3 regions of the Streptomyces sp. NPDC005805 genome follow, and region 1 is predicted to be linked to each of the others. Evidence: riboswitches for the same ligand, from Rfam matches in the RefSeq annotation. Region 1 holds a riboswitch; each other region holds the start of a gene.
What was found. A riboswitch is a leader RNA that binds a small molecule or an ion and turns the genes downstream of it on or off. The one in region 1 is predicted to bind thiamine pyrophosphate.
Positions count from the first base shown of each region.

Region 2: another riboswitch for thiamine pyrophosphate. It lies ahead of thiC (phosphomethylpyrimidine synthase ThiC); the one in region 1 lies ahead of ABZ457_RS14475 (thiamine ABC transporter substrate-binding protein).
Region 3: another riboswitch for thiamine pyrophosphate. It lies ahead of thiO (glycine oxidase ThiO); the one in region 1 lies ahead of ABZ457_RS14475 (thiamine ABC transporter substrate-binding protein).

Region 1 is NZ_JBEXXN010000021.1:35,972-41,630, reverse strand. Features, by position in the region: gene frr (ribosome recycling factor) at 1-551, shown strand, start outside; gene ABZ457_RS14485 (phosphatidate cytidylyltransferase) at 551-1,786, shown strand; gene rlmN (23S rRNA (adenine(2503)-C(2))-methyltransferase RlmN) at 1,866-2,972, shown strand; TPP riboswitch at 3,105-3,210, shown strand; gene ABZ457_RS14475 (thiamine ABC transporter substrate-binding protein) at 3,205-4,302, shown strand; gene ABZ457_RS14470 (iron ABC transporter permease) at 4,386-5,659, shown strand, end outside.
Region 2 is NZ_JBEXXN010000001.1:251,628-257,286, reverse strand. Features, by position in the region: gene ABZ457_RS01200 (metallophosphoesterase) at 1-786, shown strand, start outside; gene ABZ457_RS01195 (hypothetical protein) at 936-1,748, shown strand; gene thiC (phosphomethylpyrimidine synthase ThiC) at 1,847-3,622, opposite strand; TPP riboswitch at 3,615-3,746, opposite strand; gene ABZ457_RS01185 (YibE/F family protein) at 3,818-5,203, shown strand; gene ABZ457_RS01180 (SsgA family sporulation/cell division regulator) at 5,257-5,659, opposite strand, start outside.
Region 3 is NZ_JBEXXN010000016.1:71,628-77,286, reverse strand. Features, by position in the region: gene ABZ457_RS11960 (thiazole synthase) at 1-392, opposite strand, end outside; gene thiS (sulfur carrier protein ThiS) at 398-652, opposite strand; gene thiO (glycine oxidase ThiO) at 649-1,881, opposite strand; TPP riboswitch at 1,879-1,991, opposite strand; gene ABZ457_RS11945 (hypothetical protein) at 2,076-2,417, shown strand; gene ABZ457_RS11940 (FAD-dependent oxidoreductase) at 2,473-3,678, shown strand; gene ABZ457_RS11935 (Rv2175c family DNA-binding protein) at 3,798-4,163, shown strand; gene thiE (thiamine phosphate synthase) at 4,237-4,938, shown strand; gene metF (methylenetetrahydrofolate reductase [NAD(P)H]) at 5,120-5,659, shown strand, end outside.

The DNA.
Region 1 (5,659 bases):
AAGAGACCCTCCTCGAGGCCGAGGAGAAGATGGAGAAGGCCGTCCTGGTCGCCAAGGACGACTTCGCCGCGATCCGTACCGGACGTGCGCACCCGGCGATGTTCAACAAGATCGTGGCGGACTACTACGGTGCCCTGACCCCGATCAACCAGCTCGCCTCCTTCTCGGTGCCCGAGCCGCGGATGGCCGTCGTCACGCCGTTCGACAAGTCCGCGCTGCGCAACATCGAGCAGGCCATCCGCGACTCCGACCTCGGCGTCAACCCGAGCAACGACGGCAACATCATCCGCGTGGTCTTCCCGGAGCTCACGCAGGACCGCCGCAAGGAGTTCATCAAGGTCGCCAAGACCAAGAGCGAGGACGCGAAGATCTCGATCCGCGCCGTCCGCCGCAAGGCCAAGGAGACCATCGACAAGTTCGTCAAGGACGGCGAGGTCGGCGAGGACGAGGGCCGGCGTGCGGAGAAGGAGCTCGACGACACCACCGCGAAGTACGTGACGCAGGTGGACGAGCTGCTCAAGCACAAGGAAGCCGAGCTGCTCGAGGTCTGATGAACGACTCTTCCTGGGGGGCCTCCGCCGGCGCGGGATACGCCGGTGCCTGGCCACCGCCCGACCAGGGGCCCCTCCCGGCGGGTCCTGCCCGCGATGGGCACGACGCACAGCAGACTCGGCCCATGCCCATCGTGCCGGACTTTCCCGACGCAGGGAGAGACGCCCAGTCCGCAAACCGCCCCGGCGGCCGTCACGGCCGCCGCGGGGGCCCCGAGGAGGGAGCCGCCCGGCCCGGCGGCCCCCTGTTCCGTGACGAGAATCCGCAGGAGCCCATGTCCACCCCGCCGTCGGCCGCGCACCAGCCCCCGCCGGCCGCGCCGCGGCCCTCCGGGGGCCCGTCGCAGCCGCCGCAGGACGAGGCCCGGCAGCACGCCCAGCAGCCGCCGCCCCCGATGCCCGCGCACCCGACGGGCAAGAAGCGCGCCGGCCGGGACCTGCGGGCGGCCATAGGGGTCGGGGTCGGGCTCGGCGCCGTGATCGTCGCCTCGCTCTTCTTCGTCAAGGCCGTGTTCATCGGCGTGATAGCGGTCGCCGTCGTCGTCGGGCTGTGGGAGCTCACCACCCGCCTCCAGGAGCGCAAGCAGATCAAGGCGCCGCTGGTGCCCCTCGCCGTCGGCGGCGCGGCCATGGTGGTGGCCGGCTACCTCCGGGGGGCGGAGGGCGCCTGGGTGGCCATGGCGCTGACCGCGCTCGCCGTCCTCGTGTGGCGGATGACCGAACCGCCCGAGGGCTACCTCAAGGACGTCACGGCCGGTGTCTTCGCCGCCTTCTACGTCCCGTTCCTGGCCACCTTCGTGGCGATGATGCTCGCCGCCGACGACGGCCCGCAGCGGGTGCTCACCTTCCTGGTGCTCACCATCGTCAGCGACACCGGCGCGTACGCGGTCGGCTGGCGCTTCGGCAAGCACAAGCTCGCCCCGCGCATCAGCCCCGGGAAGACCCGCGAGGGGCTGCTCGGCGCGGTGGGCTTCGCGATGGCGGCGGGCGCGCTGTGCATGCAGTTCCTGGTGGACGGCGGCGCCTGGTGGCAGGGCCTGCTGCTGGGTCTTGCGGTGGCGGCCAGCGCGACGCTGGGCGACCTCGGCGAGTCGATGATCAAGCGCGACCTGGGCATCAAGGACATGGGCACCCTCCTCCCCGGCCACGGCGGCATCATGGACCGCCTCGACTCCCTCCTGCCGACCGCGCCCGTGGTCTGGCTGCTCCTAGTGATCTTCGTCGGCACGGGCTGACCTGCGCTTCTGTGGGCGAGGGCCCGTCGTCCACAGGGCGGCGGGTCCTCACTCTCATCTCTGCGACACTGGTAGCACCATGCCCAAGCCCGGAGAACTCACTTTCGTCGCGCCCCGCGGAGCCAAGAAGCCGCCGCGGCACCTCGCCGACCTCACGCCCGCCGAGCGGAAGGAGGCCGTCGCCGCGATCGGCGAGAAGCCGTTCCGCGCAAAGCAGTTGTCGACGCACTACTTCGCCCGGTACGTGCACGACCCCGCGCAGTGGACCGACATCCCCGCCGCCGCCCGCGAGAAGCTCGCCGGGGAGCTGCTGCCCGACCTGATGTCGGTCGTCCGCCATATCTCCTGCGACGACGACACCACCCGCAAGACCCTCTGGCGCCTGCACGACGGCACCCTCGTCGAGTCCGTGCTGATGCGCTACCCGGACCGGGTCACCATGTGCATCTCCTCGCAGGCCGGCTGCGGGATGAACTGCCCGTTCTGCGCCACCGGCCAGGCCGGGCTGGACCGCAACCTGTCCACGGCCGAGATCGTGCACCAGATCGTCGACGGCATGCGCGCCCTGCGCGACGGCGAGGTCCCCGGCGGCCCCGCCCGGCTGTCGAACATCGTCTTCATGGGCATGGGCGAGCCGCTGGCCAACTACAAGCGGGTCGTCGGCGCCATCCGCCGGCTCACCGACCCCGAGCCGGACGGCCTCGGCCTCTCCCAGCGCGGGATCACCGTCTCCACCGTCGGCCTGGTGCCGGCCATGCTGCGCTTCGCCGACGAGGGCTTCAAGTGCCGCCTCGCCGTCTCCCTGCACGCCCCCGACGACGAGCTGCGCGACACCCTGGTGCCGGTGAACACCCGCTGGAAGGTCCGCGAAGTCCTCGACGCGGCCTGGGAGTACGCGGAGAAGTCCGGCCGCCGCATCTCCATCGAGTACGCCCTCATCCGGGACATCAACGACCAGGCCTGGCGCGGTGACCTCCTCGGCCGCCTCCTCAAGGGCAAGCGGGTGCACGTCAACCTGATCCCGCTCAACCCGACCCCGGGCTCCAAGTGGACCGCCTCCCGTCCCGAGGACGAGCGGGCCTTCGTCGAGGCGATCGCCGCGCACGGCGTCCCGGTCACCGTCCGGGACACCCGCGGGCAGGAGATCGACGGGGCGTGCGGGCAGCTCGCGGCCCACGAGCGCTGAGGCCCCCGGCCCGGCCGGGGCCCGGCGAAGGTGGCTGATACTGTGCGCCCTGTACGTTCGCACAGATGAACAGCGGCTGAGCGGACGACCCCGTTCGCGCCGGAGCACGGCGCGGACGGCCGACACAACGAAACATTCCGACAGGGGAGCGCACCACAGCGCTGAGAGTGCGGCACGGCCGCAGACCCTCGGACCTGATCCGGGTCATACCGGCGTAGGGAGTCAGCACACCATGAACAGCCAGCTTCGCCGTGCCGTCGGCACGGCCCTCGCCGCCGCCCTGGGCATCACCTCCCTCGCGGCCTGCGGCAACGGCTCCGAGGACAAGGGCAGCGGCGACGGGGCCGGGTCCAAGACCGTCACCCTGGTCACCCACGAGTCCTTCGCGGCCTCCGAGGCCGTCCTCAAGGAGTTCACCAAGCGGACCGGCTACACCGTGAAGATCCTCAAGAGCGGGGACGCCGGCACCGCGCTCAACAAGGAGATCCTCACCAAGGGCTCCCCGCAGGGCGACGTCTTCTTCGGCGTCGACAACACCCTGCTCTCCCGCGCCCTCGACAACGACCTGTTCACGCCCTACGAGGCGAAGGGCCTGGACCGCGTGGCGCCCGAGGTGCAGCTTGACAAGGACAAGCACCGGGTCACGCCCGTCGACACCGGCGATGTCTGCGTCAACTACGACAAGAAGTACTTCGCGGAGAAGAAGCTCGCCCCGCCGAAGACCTTCGCCGACCTCGCGAAGCCCGCGTACAAGAACCTCCTGGTGGTCGAGAACGCCGCCACCTCCTCGCCCGGACTCGGCTTCCTGCTGGGCAGCGTCGGCGCCTTCGGCGAGGACGGCTGGCAGGACTACTGGAAGAAGCTGAAGGCCAACGGCGTCAAGGTCGTCGACGGCTGGGAGCAGGCGTACAACGAGGAGTTCTCCGGCTCGGCCGGCGGCAGGAAGGCCGGGGCGGACCGCCCGCTCGTCGTCTCCTACGCCTCCAGCCCGCCCGTCGAGGTCCTGTACGCGGAGCCGCAGCCGAAGGAGGCGCCCACCGGCGTCGCCACCGGGACCTGCTTCCGGCAGATCGAGTTCGCGGGCCTGCTCGACGGCGCGAAGAACGAGAAGGGCGGCAAGGCGCTCCTGGACTTCCTGGTCTCCAGGACCTTCCAGGAGGACATGCCGCTCAACATGTTCGTCCACCCGGTCGTCTCCGACGCGAAGCTGCCCGAGCTGTTCACCGAGCACGGCGTGGTCGTGGACGAGCCCGAGACCGTCGCGCCCGCCACGATCGCCGGCAAGCGCGAGCAGTGGGTCCGGTCGTGGTCCTCGCTCGTCCTGAAGTAGACCCCGCCACGGACCGGGGCCCGGGCCGCGAGCCCGGCCCCGGGCCGGGCTGGCGCCGGGGGAGCGTGGCCCGGCTCGCGCTGATGGCCGGGCCGGTCGCGTTCTTCGCGGTCTTCTTCGCCTACCCGGTCACCGCCATCGTCGGCCGCGGCCTGCACGCGGACGGGGCCTGGCACCTGGACCGGATCGGCGAGGTGGTCACCCGCCCGGACATCCTGTCCGTGCTGTGGTTCACCACCTGGCAGGCTCTCGCCTCCACCGCGCTCACCCTGCTGATCGCCCTCCCCGGCGCCTACGCCGTCGCCCGGCTCGACTTCCCCGGCAGACGACTGCTGCGGGCCGTGATCACCGTGCCGTTCGTGCTGCCGACGGTGGTCGTCGGCACCGCCTTCCTCGCCCTCGTCGGGCGCGGCGGGCTGCTGGACGAGCTGTGGGGCGTCCGCCTGGACACCACGGTCTGGGCGATCCTGCTGGCGCACGTCTTCTTCAACTACGCCGTGGTGGTGCGCACGGTCGGCGGGCTGTGGGCCCAGCTCGACCCCCGGCAGGAGGAGGCCGCGCGGATGCTGGGCGCCGGGCGGTTCCGGGCCTGGCGGACGGTGACCCTGCCCGCGCTGGCCCCCTCGCTGGCGGCGGCCGCGCTGATGGTCTTCCTGTTCACCTTCACCTCCTTCGGCATCGTGCAGATCCTCGGCGGGCCCACCTTCGCCACCCTGGAGGTGGAGATCTACCGGCAGACCGCCGACCTCCTCGACCTGCCGACCGCGGCCGTCCTCACCCTGGTGCAGTTCGCCGCCGTGGGGGCGGTCCTCGCCGTGCACGCGTGGACCGTCCGGCGCCGGGAGAGCGCCCTGCGGCTGGTGGACCCCGCGCGCACCGCGCACCGGCCGCGCGGCGCGGCGCAGTGGGCGCTGCTCGGGGGAGTGCTGGCGACCGTGCTGGTGCTCCTCCTCGCCCCGCTCGCCGTGCTGGTCGAGCGGTCCTTCGACACCCCCGCCGGCTACGGCCTGGACTACTACCGGGTGCTGACCGAGGTCGACTCCCGGGGCGGGGTCTTCCTCGTCCCGCCGATCGAGGCGGTCGCCAACTCCCTCCGGTACGCGCTGGCCGCGACCGCGATCTCCGTCACGGTCGGCGGGCTGGCCGCCGCCGCGCTCACCCGGCGGGCCGGGCGGCTGGTGCGCGGCTTCGACGCGCTGCTGATGCTGCCCCTCGGCGTCTCGGCGGTGACCGTCGGTTTCGGGTTCCTGATCGCCCTCGACGAACCGCCGCTGGACCTGCGGGCCTCCTGGATCCTGGTGCCGCTCGCCCAGGCCCTGGTCGGGGTGCCGTTCGTGGTGCGGATCATGCTGCCGGT
Region 2 (5,659 bases), on a different contig from region 1:
GGCTACCTGGAGGAACTCGTCGCGGCCCTCGCCGAGAAGGGCCTGATCGACGCCGACCTCCACTGGGCCGCGGGCAACGCCCGGCTCTGGTTCCTCGGCGACTTCACCGACCGGGGCCCCGACGGCATCGGCGTCATCGACCTGGTCATGCGCCTCTCCGCCGAGGCCGCGGCCGCCGGCGGGTACTGCAAGGCCCTCATGGGCAACCACGAGCTGCTGCTCCTCGGCGCCAAGCGCTTCGGCGACACCCCGGTCAACTCCGGCGCCGGCACCGCCACCTTCCAGGCCGCCTGGCTCCTCAACGGCGGCCAGAAGTACGACATGGACCGCCTCCAGGACGTCCATCTCCAGTGGATGTCCCGCCTCGACGCCATCGTCGAGGAGGACGGCCACCTGCTGCTGCACTCGGACACCACCGCGTACCTGGACTACGGCTCCACCGTCGAGGACGTCAACGACGCCGTACACGAGGTCCTGACGGCCAACGACGCCGACCAGTGCTGGGACCTGTTCCGCAAGTTCACCAAGCGCTTCGCCTTCCGCGACGAGGGCGGCCCCGACGCCGTGCGCGAGCTGCTCGCGGCCTACGGCGGCAGCCGCGTGGTGCACGGCCACAGCCCGATCCCCTACCTCCTCGGCGAAGTGGGCACCGAGGACGGCGAGGACGGCGAGCGCCCGGCGGTCGAGGGACCGCACGTCTACGCGGACGGTCTCGCCATCGCGATGGACGGCGGAGTGACCATGGCCGGAAAGCTTCTGGTGCAACAGCTCCCCTTGCAGGACTGATCCGCTTCCCCACAGGCGATTTACGGAAACCCTCTGTCACCCTGCGCCGGAACCGCTCTACCATCGGGTCATCCGTAGCAGGCTCTCCTCCGTTTCCGCCCGACTGCCCGGTCCCCACCGGTCGATCCGGCCCTACGGAGCATCGGGGGATGCACATGAACAGCGCTCCGCACCTGCTGAACGAGGACCGCGCCGACTATGAGCGGGTCCTCGCCGAGGCACTGCGCACCGCCCACGAGGACCGGGATCCGGCCACCGTGGGAGCGCGCCTGACCAGTGAACAGCTGCGCGCCACGGCCCTGAACGCGACGGCCCTGATCACGGCCGCCGCGGCGGCCGAGTACGACCAGTACGTGAAGCTGCGCGCCGAGAGCCGCTCCGCCACGGCCGCGGGCGTCCTCGCGCCCGCCGTCGGCGGGGCCGGGGAGGCGGGCGCGGGCGTGGCGGCGGTGGCCGCCGTCCTCGCCCCGCTACTGGCCGGCACCGCGGCGGCGATCCTGCTGATCGTCGGCTATCTGCTGAAGATGCTCAGCCCGCCGCCGCCCTTCGCCGACACCCTGCTGTCGACCGGCTGGGTGTTCGGCGCGCTCACCGCCGCCGCGATCCTGGTGGCCGCCGTCGCCCTGCTGCTCACGGCGCTGCGCAACGACGCCAGCCATGTCGCCGACGGCGGCGGGCCGGACCGGGTGCCCGAGGAGGTGGCCCTCGCCCGGGACGCCTGGTGCGAAGCGCTGCTGCACCGGGGCATGCTGCCCTTCCTGCGCGCGGCCCTCGCGGAGCAGCGGCCCGCGAAGACGGCCGTGGACCCGCCGCGTTCCACGAGCCGGATACCGAAGATCGGCTACAGCGGTCCGGACTTCTCCAGCCCCGCCGAGGGCCGGAGCACGGACCGCCGGCCGACCTTCAGCAGCCCGGACTTCTCCAGCCCCGACTTCGGCGGCCCGGAACACCAGCCGGACTGACCGCCCGCGCCCCGCCCAGGTCGCGGCGGGGCGGCGGCCGGTGCCGGGGCCGGAGACGGGGCCGGAGGCGGCGGCTCCCCCGGGGCCCGGTGCGCCGGTCAGTCCGCCAGCGGCAGATAGACCCGGTTGCCCGCCGCGGCGAACTCCGCGGACTTCTCCGCCATCCCCGCCTCGATCTCCTCCTGGCTGCCGCCGTGCTTGCGCCGGATGTCCTGGGAGATCTTCATCGAGCAGAACTTCGGCCCGCACATCGAGCAGAAGTGCGCGGTCTTCGCCGGCTCCGCGGGCAGCGTCTCGTCGTGGAACTCCCGCGCCGTGTCCGGGTCGAGGGCCAGGTTGAACTGGTCCTCCCAGCGGAACTCGAAGCGGGCGTCGGAGAGCGCGTCGTCCCACTCCTGGGCGCCCGGGTGCCCCTTCGCCAGGTCCGCCGCGTGCGCCGCGATCTTGTAGGTGATCACACCGGTCTTCACGTCGTCGCGGTCCGGCAGCCCCAGGTGCTCCTTGGGGGTGACGTAGCAGAGCATCGCGGTGCCCCACCAGGCGATCATGGCCGCGCCGATGCCCGAGGTGATGTGGTCGTACGCCGGGGCGACATCGGTGGTCAGCGGGCCCAGGGTGTAGAACGGCGCCTCCTCGCAGATCTCCTGCTGGAGGTCGATGTTCTCCTTGATCTTGTGCATCGGGACATGGCCCGGGCCCTCGATCATGGTCTGCACGTTGTGCCGCTTGGCGATGGTGTTCAGCTCGCCGAGCGTCCTCAACTCGGCGAACTGCGCCTCGTCGTTGGCGTCCGCGATCGAGCCGGGCCGCAGGCCGTCGCCGAGGGAGTACGTCACGTCGTACGCGGCGAGGATCTCGCAGAGCTCCTCGAAGTTCTCGTACAGGAAGGACTCCTTGTGGTGCGCCAGGCACCACGCGGCCATGATCGAGCCGCCGCGGGAGACGATGCCCGTCTTGCGGCGCGCGGTGAGCGGGACATAGCGCAGCAGCACACCGGCGTGCACCGTCATGTAGTCGACGCCCTGCTCCGCCTGCTCGATGACCGTGTCCTTGTAGATGTCCCAGGTCAGGTCCTCGGCCCGGCCGTCCACCTTCTCCAGGGCCTGGTACAGCGGCACGGTGCCGATGGGCACCGGGGAGTTGCGCAGCACCCACTCGCGGGTGGTGTGGATATTGCGGCCGGTGGACAGGTCCATGACCGTGTCGGCGCCCCAGCGGGTCGCCCAGGTCATCTTCTCGACCTCCTCCTCGATGGAGGAGGTGACGGCGGAGTTGCCGATGTTGGCGTTGACCTTCACCAGGAACCGCTTGCCGATGATCATCGGCTCGATCTCCGGGTGGTTGACGTTGGCGGGCAGCACGGCCCGGCCGGCCGCGATCTCCTCCCGCACCACCTCGGGCGCCACGTTCTCCCGGACGGCCACGTACTCCATCTCGGGCGTGATCTCGCCCCGGCGTGCGTACGCGAGCTGGGTCACCGCGGCCCCGCCGCGGCCGCGCCGGGGCTGGCGCGGACGGCCGGGGAAGACCGCGTCCAGGTTCCGCAGCCCGCCGCGCGGGGAGGTGTGCTTGATGCCGTCGTCCTCGGGGCGCACGGGGCGGCCCGCGTACTCCTCGGTGTCGCCGCGCGCGATGATCCAGTTGTCGCGCAGCGGAGGCAGCCCGCGGCGGACGTCGGTCTCCACCTGGGGATCGGTATAGGGCCCGGACGTGTCGTAGAGCGTGACGTCCTTGCCGTTGGTGAGATGCACTGTGCGCACCGGCACCCGGATGTCGGGGCGGGAGCCCTCGACGTAACCCTTGTGCCAGCCGATGGACTTCCCGGCCTCGTCGTTCTGGTTGGAGGCAGGCGTGCGTGCGTCCGATACGGTCATGAGACCTACTCCCTACGCCGGCATTACCCGGTAACAGGTTCGGCGGTCGGCGCAGCTTCCCGTCCCGATCGACGGAGGTCAGCGCCCTCTCAGCCCGGTGCTCCGAGCTCCCGCGTGTGCAAAGGTGCCACCACGCTAACGCCATGTCTGGCGCGCTGAACAGAGGGCCCCTCCCGTTCTTGCGATGATCTGCCGGTGACCTCTTCGCCGCAGCCACCCGATCCGCACGGCCACGACGACGGCGCTCCCCCCGCCCGGGGAGCCGCTCACGACCACCACGCCGCCGTCGGCCATGTCCACGCGCACGGGCCCGTCGCGCCCGTCTCCCAGCACCTCCGCAAGGTCATCGCCGCGGTGCTGATCCCCTTCGCGACGGCGGTCCTCGTCGGACTGGCCGTGCTCTGGCCGGGCAGCACCCCCGGCCACGAGCGGACCGGTGTCGGCTTCGACCGGCAGATCGAGCAGGGCAGGGTGGTGAGCGTCGAGCGGGTCGACTGCGCCGACGTCAACGCCGGGCAGGTGCCGCCGACCGAGAACCCGACCGCGCCCGAGGGCCGCGAGGCGGAGCGGGCCCAGCAGGGGGAGTGCGGCCGGGCCACCGTCGAGGTCACCAGCGGCAAGGACAAGGGCCGTCAGTTCACGGAGATCGTCCAGCCGGACGCGCCACGGCAGTTGGCGGAGGGCCAGGGCGTCCGGGTGGCGTACGCGCCGGACGCGCCCCGCGACCTCCAGTACTCGGTCACCGATGTGGACCGCGGGGTTCCGATGGCCCTGCTGGCCGGCATCTTCGCCGTGGTGGTGGTGCTGGTGGGGCGGATGCGGGGGGTGATGGCGCTGATCGCGCTCGCCGCCTCGTTCGCGCTGCTGACCCTGTTCATCCTGCCGGCGATCCTGGAGGGGTCGAATCCGCTGATCGTCGCGGTGGTCGGGGCCAGCGCGATCATGCTGATCGCGCTCTACATGTGCCACGGTGTCAACGCCCGTACCTCGGTGGCGGTCCTGGGCACCCTGATCTCGCTGCTGCTGATCGGCCTGCTCGGCTCCCTGTTCATCGGCTGGGCCAGCCTCAGCGGCAACACGGACGACAACACCGGTCTGATCAAGGGGCTCTACCCGGAGATCGACATGAGCGGCCTCCTGCTGGCCGGTGTGATCATCGGTTCGCTCGGTGTGCTCGACGATGTGACGGTGACCCAGACCTCGGCCGTCTGGGAGCTGCACCAAGCCGACCCGTCCCAGGGGCCGCGTGCCCTCTACCGCGCGGCGATCCGTATCGGCCGCGACCACATCGCCTCGGTGGTCAACACCCTGGTGCTGGCGTACGCGGGCGCCGCCCTCCCGCTGCTGCTGCTCTTCTCGATCGCGCAGTCGAGCGTGGGCACGGTCGCGACCAGCGAGCTGGTGGCGGAGGAGATCGTGCGGACCCTGGTCGGCTCGATCGGCCTCGTCGCCTCGGTGCCGGTGACCACCGCGCTCGCCGCCCTGGTCGTCTCGGCGGACCGGCCGGGGGACACGGCCGGTTCCGGTGGACGCCCGGCGGCGGCCTCCCGGGGCGGCCGTGGGCGCCGCCGCAAGAAGTAGCCGGTCCGGCCGGCGGGTTCCGCCGTCCGAGGGGAGCGGCGACCGGGGCGGCCTCAGCCGGCGTTCTCCGCGAGGATCCGCCCCAGCGCGTCCTCCAGGCTGGTCTCGAAGTCGCCGAGGGCGAGTTCCTCGCCGAGCGGCACCAGCTTGTCCGTGCGGTCGAGGAAGGCGACCAGCGGCGGTGCGCCGACTCTGAACAGCGCCGAGTCCTCGCCCACCCGGAGGCGGATGTGCACGTCCGAGAGGGCCTCGGGCCCGGTCGGCGCGATGTGCACATCGCCGTCGCCGCTGGGCGCGTTGATCCCGTCGAGCAGCAGCTCCCGGCCGAAGGCCCAGGTCACCGGGGCGTCGCCGGGCAGGTGGAACGTCATCCGGACCGCGTACGGATCGGACGTCTCATAGCGCAGCTCCACCGGGATCCGGAAGGAGAGCTCCTCGGAGACGAGGAAGCTCATC
Region 3 (5,659 bases), on a different contig from region 1:
GGGAGCACGGTGAAGCCGTCGTCGACCAGGGTCTCGGCCGCGTCCAGCAGCTCGGAGCCGTCCGGGAGGAGGGTCCGCTCGTCCGCCACGACCTCCAGCTTGATCCAGTCCGTGCCCAGCGCCTCCCGGGCCAGACGCGCGGTGAGCACGGCCTCGCCCGCGGTGAAGCAGCCCGCCGTGTTCGGCAGCACCCGGATGCCGAGCCGGCTGAGCACGGAGAGCACCGAGCCCTGCACGGTCGGGTCCAGCCGCCGCATCGCGACCGTGGTCAGCTCGGTGCCACTGGCGATCAGGGAGCGCTCCAGGACCTCCAGGCTGGGCGCCCCGCCGGTGCCCATGATCAACCGGGAGGCGAAGGACTCGCCGCCGATGACGAGCCGGTCGTCCGCCATGGCGCTCAGCCTCCCTGGACCGCGGTGAGGACCTCGACGCGGTCGCCCGCGCCGAGCCGGGTGGCCGCCCACGCGCCGCGCGGCACCACGGTCTCGTTCACCGCCGCCGCCACCCCGGCGGGCGCGGCGCTCAGGGTGGCGACGACCGCGTCCAGGGTGGTCCCGGCGGCCAGCTCCCGGGCCTCGCCGTTCACGGAGACGGTCACGGAGACCGTCGGGGAGGCGGCGGGGGCCGGGGGTGCGTTCTCGGGGGTGTTCATACGGGCTGTTCCTGTCGTACGGGGGCGAAGCGGCCGGGGCCGAACGGCCGTGCGTGCGCGGGCAGTTCGCCGTCGGTGAGGACGGTCGCGAGGACATCGCCGGTCACCGGGGTGAGCAGCACGCCGTTGCGGTGGTGACCCGTGGCCAGCAGCAGTCCGGGCAGCGCGGTCGGCCCCAGCAGCGGGGCGTTGTCGGGGGAGCCGGGCCGCAGCCCCGCGCGGGTCTCGACCAGCGGGAGTTCGGTGATCCCGGGCACCAGCTCATGGGCGTCGCGGAGGAGTTCGTAGACCCCGCCGGCCGTGACCGTGGTGTCCCAGCCCAGCTCCTCGCTGGTGGCCCCGACGACCAGCTCGCCGGACTCGCGGGGCACCAGGTACACATGGCTGCCGCGCACCACCGCCCGCACCGTCCGGGAGAGGAACGGCGCGTACGCGCGGGGCACCTCCAGCCGCAGCACCTGGCCCTTGACCGGGCGCACCGGGGGCAGCGCCTGGGGCGGCACCCCGCCGAGCCGGCAGCTGAGGCTGCCGCCCGCGAGCACCACCCGGCCGGCCGCCAGCGCGGTCCCGTCGGCGAGGACCACACCCGTGGCGCGGTCGTGCGCCACCGTCAACCGCTCCGCCCAGCCGCGCACGAAGCCGACGCCCGCCCGGCGGCAGGCGGTGACCAGGGCGGCGGCGAGCCGCCGGGGGTCGACCTGGTGGTCCCCGTCGACGCGCAGCCCGCCGCGCACCCCGGGCGCGAGCATCGGCTCCAGCCGCCGGCACTCGCGCCCGGTCAGCCAGGTGGAGGTGAGGCCGGAGCGGGTCTGGAGCGCGTGCAGTTCCCGCAGATGCGCCCGGTCGTCCGCGTCCAGGGCCACGGCGAGGGTGCCGCAGGACCGGTAGCCGGTGTCCTGGCCGCTCGCCTCCTCCAGCTCCGCGACGAACGCCGGGTAGCGGCGGGCCGATTCGAGGTTGAGCGCGAGCAGGGTCTGCTCGCCGTAGTGGAGTTCGGTGACGGCCGCGAGCATGCCCGCCGCGACCTGGGCGGCCCCGCCGCCCGGTTCGGGGTCCACGACGGTGACGGTGAGCCCGCGTTGCGCGGTGCGCCAGGCGGTCACCAGCCCGATGACGCCACCGCCGACGACGAGGACGTCCGGCGCGCGTGCCGCGTCCGCCGTGATCGCCGCGTCCGCCGCGGTCGTCGTGTCCGTGTCCGCTGTGTCCGTGTCCGCTGTACGGGACATGGGTGTCCAGCCCCTCCCTTCGCCGGCATGACCCGGATCAGGTTCGTACGGTCGGGGGCCGGCCAGCCCCCCTCTCAGCCCGGTGCGTCCGGGCTCCCGCGAGTGCCTTACGGTGGCCACCCTAACGCCCCGTCCCCGGCCCCGGTAAGGGAGCCGCCGGGCCGCGGGGACCACGGCACAGGAGGCGCGACCGCATGGTGAGATCGCTCGACGGGCTGGTGCTCGTCCCCGTCGCCGACCAGGCCCCCGGGCAGGTCGGCACCCGCACCCGGTTCACCTACCACGAGGAGAGCGGGCGGGTCTGGGCCGAGTACGCGGGCGGGGACGTGGTGCGCGGCCACCTCGTCGGGACCCGGGAGGGCGACCGGCTCGACTTCCGTTATGTGCAGTTGAGGACGGACGGCACGACCTCCTCCGGGCACTGCGTCTCCACCGCGAGTGAGCTGCCGGACGGGCGGGTGCGGCTGGACGAGAGCTGGGAGTGGGAGTCCCGGGAGGGCAGCGGCACCAGCGTCGTCGAGGAACCGCTCTCCTGATGGAGCGTCAGATCGTTAGGGTGGCCGGGTGGACGAGCGGACGGCGGGCGAGCGGATGAACGAGCGGCGGGTGGTCGTCGTCGGCGCGGGGATGGCCGGTGTGCAGAGCGCCGTCGCCCTGCGCGAGGCCGGTTTCGGGGGCGAGGTCGTCCTGATCGGCGCCGAACCCCACCAGCCCTACGACCGCCCGCCCCTGTCCAAGGCGATCCTGCTGGGCACCGCCGAGAGCTCCGCCTTCGACATCGACTTCGACGAACTCGGCGTGGACCTCCGCCTCGGCTGCGAGGTCACCGGCGTCCGCCCCGGGGACCACGAGGTCGACACCGAGGCCGGGCCCGTCCCCTATGACGTGCTGGTGCTGGCCACCGGCGCCGAACCCGTGTCCCTGCCCGGCGCCGAGGGCGTCCCCGGCGTCCATCTGCTGCGCACCCTCGACGACGCCGACCGGCTGCGCCCGGTGCTGGAGCGCCGGCACGAGATCGTGGTGGTCGGGGCGGGCTGGATCGGCGCCGAGTTCGCCACCGCCGCCCGGGAGGCGGGCTGCGCGGTCACCGTGGTGGAGGCCGCCGACCGGCCGCTCGCCGGGTCCCTGCCCGCCGAGGCCGCCGCGCCCATGGCCCGCTGGTACGCGGAGGCGGGCGTCCGGCTCCTCACCGGGGAACGGGTCGCGGCCGTGGAGGAGGGCGCGGTCCTCCTCGCGTCCGGGCGCCGGATCCCGGCCGGGGCCGTGGTCGTCGGCATCGGCGCCCGGCCCTCGACCGGCGCCCTCGCGGGGAGCGGCATCGCGCTGGGCGCGGCCGGGGAGGTGGTCGCCGACAGCCGTCTGCGCACCTCGGCCCCCGATGTCTACGCGGTGGGCGACTGCGCCTCCTACCCGTCCGCCCGCTACGGCGACCGGCTCCTGGTGCACCACTGGGACAACGCCCTCCAGGGCCCCCGGACCGTGGCCGCGGCGGTCACCGGCGGGGAGCCGGAGGCGTACGACCCGGTCCCGTACTTCTGGTCCGAGCAGTTCGGCCGCTTCGTCCAGTACGCCGGGCACCACCCGGCCGCCGACACCCTGCTGTGGCGCGGCGACCCGGAGCGGGACGCGCAGTGGTCGGCGCTCTGGCTGCGCGAGGGCGCCCTGGTGGCCCTCCTCGCCGTCGACCGGCCGCGCGACCTGGCCCAGGGGCGCAGGCTGATCGCCTCGGGCGCCCGGCTGGCCCCGGCCCGGGCGGCGGACCCGCTGGTCCCGCTGAAGACGGCGGTCCTCGCGTAGGGGCCGGTGGGGGCGGTCGGTCCCGGCTGATCGGGGCGTGGGGGCTGTCCGGCGGATCGGGGCCCCGCCCGCAGGCCGTCGGCTACCGGCTGCCGGTCGGGGATGGCAGGCTTGGACCCGTGACCGAGATTGACGCAAAGATCGATGCTCTCGTCCCCGCCTGGCTCCACCTGCCGGACATCGCGGAAAAGCTCGATGTCGAGGTGACGCGGGTGCGGCAGTTGGTCAAGGAGGGCCAGCTCATCGCCGTGCGCCGTGGTGAGAACCGGACACTGCAGGTGCCCGCCGCCTTCATCGACGGCACCAAGGTGGTCAAGGGCCTCTCCGGCACCCTGACCCTGCTGCGGGACGACGGCTTCACCGACGAGGAGATGCTGGAGTGGCTGTTCACTCCGGACCCGAGCCTGCCGGGCACCCCGGCGCAGGCGCTGAGTGAGAACCGCGGCACGGAGGTGAAGCGCCGGGCCCAGGCGCTGGCCGTCTGACACACCGCACCGACCGCCCGCCGGCCCGCTCCGGGCCGGCGGGCGCACCACTCCACCCCGGGGGGAACCACCCATGTCCATGTCCACGGCCTCCACCGCATCCCCGTCCGCGGCCGCCTCCGCCCGCCCGTCCGCCCGTGAGCGGCTCGGCGACGCGCGGCTCTATCTCTGCACCGACGCGCGCCGGCGTCAGGGCGACCTGGCCGACTTCCTCGACACCGTGCTCGCCGCGGGCGTCGACATCGTGCAGCTGCGCGACAAGGGCATGGAGGCGGGCGAGGAGCTGGAGCACCTGGCGGTGTTCGCCGACGCCTGCCGCCGCCACGGCAGACTCCTCGCGGTCAACGACCGCGCCGACGTGGCGCACGCCGCCGCCTCCGACGTCCTGCACCTGGGGCAGGGCGACCTGCCCGTCCCGGCCGCGCGGGCGATCCTCGGCGAGGGGGTCCTGATCGGGCGGTCCACGCACGCCGAGGCCGAGGTGGACGCGGCGGCCGCCCAGCCGGGCGTCGACTACTTCTGCACCGGGCCGTGCTGGCCCACCCCCACCAAGCCCGGCCGGCACGCCCCCGGGCTCGGCCTCGTCCGCCACGCCGCCGCCCTCGGCACGGACCGCCCCTGGTTCGCCATCGGCGGGATCGACGCGGCCAACCTGGACGAGGTGCTGGACGCGGGCGCGCGCCGGGTCGTCGTGGTCCGGGCGATCACCGAGGCGGACGACCCGGGCGCGGCCACCGCCGAGCTGGCGAAGCGCATCCGGGCGCGGCTGGGCTGACCGGGCCGCCCCCGGCACCCGCCGGCCGGGTCCCGGCGGAGCCGCGGTCGGGCCCCGCTGCCGTCCGGATGGCGGCGCGCTCGTCTCACGGCTGTCCGACTGGTGGACAAGAGACCGGCCAATCATGACAAAAAGCCCTGATCCGGTTGGGCGGCCCCGCTCGCCTGGCTAACCTGCCGGTATGGCCCTCGGCACTGCTTCCACCCGGACCGATCGCGCCCGCACCGTGCGCGACATGCTCGCCACCGGCGAGACGACGTACTCCTTCGAGTTCTACTCGCCCAAGAGCGACAAGGGCGAGCGCAACCTGTGGAACGCCCTGCGCCGGGTCGAGGCGGTCGCCCCCGACTTCGTGTCCGTCACCTACGGCGCCGGGGGCTCCACCCGCGGCGGCACGGTGAAGGCCACCCAGAAGATCGCCGCCGACTCGACCCTCACGCCCGTCGCGCACCTCACCGCCGTCGGCCACTCGGTGGCCGAACTGCGGAACATGATCGGCCAGTATGCGGACGCCGGGATCAGGAACATCCTGGCCCTGCGCGGCGACCCGCCCGGCGACCCGATGGCCGACTGGGAGAAGCACCCCGAGGGCGTGACCTACGCGGCCGAGCTGGTCTCCCTCATCAAGGAGGCCGGGGACTTCTGCGTCGGCGTCGCCGCGTTCCCCGAGATGCACCCCCGCTCGCCCGACTGGGACAGCGACATCCGGTACTTCACGGAC